One region of the Bradyrhizobium sp. Rc2d genome, then DNA from elsewhere that is predicted to be linked to it. Evidence: riboswitches for the same ligand, from Rfam matches in the RefSeq annotation. Region 1 holds a riboswitch; the other holds the start of a gene.
The links. A riboswitch is a leader RNA that binds a small molecule or an ion and turns the genes downstream of it on or off. The one in region 1 is predicted to bind S-adenosylmethionine.
Positions count from the first base shown of each region.

Region 2: it holds a riboswitch for S-adenosylmethionine, as region 1 does, so the genes downstream of both, metX (homoserine O-acetyltransferase MetX) here and BLV07_RS11890 (O-succinylhomoserine sulfhydrylase) in region 1, are expected to answer to the same signal.

Region 1 is NZ_FNCU01000007.1:80,812-83,207, reverse strand. It holds gene BLV07_RS11895 (2'-deoxycytidine 5'-triphosphate deaminase) at 1-1,120, opposite strand, end outside; SAM riboswitch at 1,201-1,280, shown strand; gene BLV07_RS11890 (O-succinylhomoserine sulfhydrylase) at 1,354-2,396, shown strand, end outside.
Region 2 is NZ_FNCU01000022.1:79,619-82,014, reverse strand. It holds gene BLV07_RS25520 (chorismate mutase) at 1-844, opposite strand, end outside; SAM riboswitch at 1,027-1,106, shown strand; gene metX (homoserine O-acetyltransferase MetX) at 1,198-2,396, shown strand, end outside.

The DNA of each region.
Region 1 (2,396 bases):
TCGATAGTTTGAGGCCCTGCGCCTGGTAGTTGGAGCCGATGCGCTGGCCGTACATCGCATCGGGACGGGCCAGCATCTTCTCATAGACGAGGCGGCCGACGATCTGGCCATGCTCGAGGATGAACGGCACTTCGCGCGAGCGCACCTCCAGCACGGCGCGCGCGCCTTGGCCGCCGGCACCGGCATAGCCGAAGCCGGGATCGAAAAATCCGGCATAGTGCACGCGGAATTCACCGACCAAGGGATCGAACGGCACCATCTCGGCGGCGTAGTCGGGCGGGACCTGCACAGCTTCCTTGGAGGCGAGGATGTAGAACTCGCCGGGATCGAGGATCAGGCTGCCGTCGGGGCGGGCCGAGATCGGCTCCCAGAAATCCTCCACCGCATAGCCGGAGCGGCGGTCGACGTCGACGACGCCGGTGTGGCGCTTGGCGCGATAACCGACGAAGCCATTCGCTTTCTCACCCGACAGGTCGACGGAGACGGCGACGCCACCGGAGAGATCGGCATCGTCGATGTCGACCAGGCGTTCGGCGGCATGCAGCGCATCGAGCTCGTCGGCATTGAGGATGGCGTCGCCAGTGCGGAAGCGCACCTGCGACAGGCGCGAGCCCTCGCGCACCAGCACCGGAAACGTCTTCGGGCTGATCTCGGCATAGAGCGGGCCGTGATAGCCGGCGCCGATCATGTCGAAGCGGCGGGTACCGTCGGCGATCACGCGGGTGAAGACGTCGAGCCGGCCGGTCGAGCTCTTGGGGTTCGCGGCCGCGACGATCTCCGGCGGCAGCGCGAGGCTTTCCAGCAGCGGCACAATGTAGACGCAGTTGGTCTCCAGCACCGCGCCGTCGGCCAGGCTGAACTCGTGCAGCTTCAATTCGTCGATGCGTTCGGCGACGGTGGCGCCGGGACCGGGCAGGAAGCTGGCGCGGACGCGATAGGCGATGTCGCCGAGGCGCAAATCGAGGCTCGCCGGCTGGATCTGGCTCTCGACGAAGTCGTACGCGGGCAGGATGAGCCCCGCCTCCGCCATCGCCGCGATCATGCGGTCGGGCAGGATACCATTGGCGTCGGCAGCGACCGTGAACGTCAACCGGGGATCCTCAGCAAGGGGCAAACGCATCCCGATATACGGGAAATACTAGCCTTTTACGGCTATCCGATGGACGCCTTGACGGAAAGGGCGTTGCGGAATATGAGCATCACTTATCCCGTGGTGATTTGAGCCGGCCGGCTTGCAGCCACGTTAAATAAGTCGCTAAACAGGCCGGGGACCTCTGTGATCCCGGCCCGTGGAGATATCCAGGCCGGTTTTTTTGTGACCGTTCTCGCTCGACGGTCATGTCGGAGGGTCCTATGTCGAAGTCGCCTGCCACCTACCGTCCCGAAACCCGCTTGGTCCATTCCGGGACCCTGCGCTCGCAATATGGCGAGACCTCGGAGGCGCTGTTCCTGACGCAAGGGTACGTCTACAACAGCGCCGAGGAGTGCGAGGCGCGGTTCAAGGGCGAGGATCCCGGCTTCATCTATTCGCGCTACTCCAACCCGACCATCGCGATGTTCGAGCGCCGCATGATCGAGCTCGAAGGCGCCGAGGCGGCCCGCTCGGCGGCCACCGGCATGGCGGCGGTGACGACCGCGATCCTGGCGCCGCTGAAGGCGGGCGACCATGTGGTCGCTTCGCGGGCGCTGTTCGGCTCATGCCTCTATGTGGTGCAGGATCTGCTGCCGCGCTACGGCATCGAGACCACGCTGGTCGACGGGCTCGATCTCGACCAGTGGCAGCGGGCGCTCAAGCCCAACACCAAGACGTTCTTCCTGGAGAGCCCGACCAATCCGACGTTAGATGTGCTCGACATCCCCGGCATCGCCGAGATCGCGCACAAGGGTGGCGCGCGGCTCGTCGTCGACAACGTGTTCGCAACGCCGATCTGGCAGAGCCCGCTCGCGCTCGGGGCCGACGTCGTGGTCTATTCGGCGACCAAGCATATCGACGGCCAGGGCCGCTGTCTGGGCGGCATCATCCTGTCCTCGGAAGCCTTCATCGCCGAGCACATCCACAATTTCATGCGCCAGACCGGCCCGTCGATCTCGCCGTTCAACGCCTGGGTCCTGCTCAAGGGCCTTGAGACGCTGGGCGTTCGCGTGCGCGCGCAGACCGACACCGCCGCGCGCATTGCCGAGGTGCTGGCGAGCCATCCGAAGATTTCGCGGTTGGTCTATCCCGGCCGCGCCGATCACCCGCAGGCGGCGCTGGTGAAGAAGCAGATGCGCGGCGGCTCGACGCTGGTCGGCTTCGAGGTCAAGGGCGGCAAGCAGGCCGCGTTCCGCGTGCTCAATGAATTGAAGCTGGCGAAGATCTCCAACAATCTCGGCGACGCCAAGAGCCTCGTCACGCA
Region 2 (2,396 bases), on a different contig from region 1:
ATTTCGGCCCGGTCGGGGGCACCGTATAGCGCGTTGCGTGGCTGCCGACGAGGGCCGTGGAGCGCACCGAGGCCCCCGCCTCGATCAGGGCAGCCTTGATTTTGTCGATGCTGGTCGCGCTCGTGACCGAGACCAGCAATGCCGCGCCGTCGAAGGCGGCATCGGGCACTGCCACGATCTCGGCAAGCGGCGACAGCGCGCGCGCGACCTCGGCGTTCCACCCGGAGACGCGCACGCTGAAGGTCTCGACCTCCGTCACCAGGGCGCTGTCGGCGACGCGCGAGATCGCGAACACCGGCAGTGCGGCCGGATGGTCGGCGCGCTCGACGAACGGCATCCGCGCGATGATCTTGGGCGCGCCGTCGGCTTCCAGCTCCAGCCACCACGGCGTGCGGCTCGAGGTGGCCGAGACCAGCGCCAGGTCGCCCTTGGATTTCGCCGCCGCCTCCACCGCGGCCTGCGCGCTGAAATGGGCGACGTAAGGCACGGTGAAGCCGAAATGAAAGCGCGCGGAATCGCGCATCGCCGGCTCGCTCACCGAGATGTCGGCATGCACGGAGAACGGCGCCTGCACATAGGTGAAGGTCGAGATGATCACGCGCCAGATGCTCTCGACCGTATCGAGCGGCAGGATGCCGCGATGGCGCTGCACGAGGTCACGCATCATGGCGGCCTCACGCGCCGGGCGGAACGCCGAGCCGACTTCCTGGGTCTGCTTCACCTGGATCAGACGGTCGATGATGTCGCCGCGCTGCATCAGGAGGCGATGCATGCCCTCGTCGATCGCGTCGATCTCCTTGCGCAATTCCTGAAGCGATGGTGGCGCGGGCGGACGTTGGGACATGACTGACAAAGAGCTGTTGAGAGGTGCCGATCCGCAAAAGCGGTCAGCTGCGGTCTATCCTGATTAGGCAGGATAGGCAGCGAAAGCAAAGAGAAATGACGGCCTTTTCGATCGACCGCTCGGAGGCAAATCCGGTTGACCTGGGCCGCGACTTGACGAAAACCGCCCCAGACGGTAGTTTTTGCCCGTTCCGTGGTCATTTGAGCCGGCCGGCTTGCAGCCACGTTAAAAAACTCGCTAAACAGGCCGGGGACGCTTCCGATCCCGGCCGAACCTATCGTTCAGGCCGGGTTTTTCATGGCCTGATGTCACTGCGGTCTGAAGTCCGATCGCAAACGAGGTCGATGGTCAAAATGGGTAGCGTCAAGTCGATACCGAGTCCTGCGATCAGCACCGATGATCGGTCACATGAGGTCGATCATCCGAGTTCGCAGGTTATGCGTTTCGGCGCCGATCAGCCGCTGCGGCTCGATTGCGGCATCGATCTGTCGCCGTTCCAGATCGCCTACCAGACCTATGGCGAATTGAACGCCGATCGCTCCAACGCCGTTCTGATCTGTCATGCGCTGACCGGCGACCAGCATGTCGCCAATGTGCATCCCGTCACCGGCAAGCCCGGCTGGTGGGAGACGCTGGTCGGCCCCGGCCGACCCATTGATCCCAAGCACTACTTCATCATCTGCTCCAACGTGATCGGCGGCTGCATGGGCTCGACCGGTCCGGCTTCGATCAATCCCGCCACGAGCAAGGTTTGGGGCCTCGATTTCCCCGTCATCACCATCCCCGACATGGTGCGCGCGCAGGCGATGCTGATCGACCGGCTCGGCATCGACACGCTGTTTGCGGTCGTGGGCGGGTCGATGGGTGGCATGCAGGTGCTGCAATGGACCGCGGCCTATCCTGCTCGCGTGTACTCCGCACTGGCGATTGCTTGCTCGACGCGGCACTCGGCGCAGAACATCGCGTTCCACGAACTCGGCCGCCAGGCAGTGATGGCCGATCCCGACTGGCACAATGGCGGCTATGCCGACCGCGGCATCCATCCGCATCGCGGGCTTGCGGTGGCACGCATGGCGGCGCACATCACCTATCTTTCCGACGCCGCGCTGCACCGAAAATTCGGCCGCCGCATGCAGGACCGTGAGCTGCCGACCTTCTCGTTCGACGCCGACTTCCAGGTCGAGTCCTATCTGCGCTACCAGGGCTCGTCCTTCGTCGAGCGCTTCGACGCCAATTCCTATCTCTATCTGACGCGCGCGATGGACTATTTCGATATCGCCGCCGATCATGGTGGCGTGCTGGCGAAGGCGTTTGCCGGCATCAAGACCCGCTTCTGCGTGGTCTCCTTCACCAGCGACTGGCTGTTTCCGACCTCGGAATCGCGCGCGCTGGTGCACGCGCTGAACGCGTCGAGCGCGCGCGTGTCGTTCGCCGAGATCGAGACCGATCGCGGTCACGACGCCTTCCTGCTCGACGTGCCCGAATTCTTCGACATCTCCCGCGCCTTCCTGCAATCGGCAGGCAAGGCACGCGGTCTCGACGGCAAAGGTGG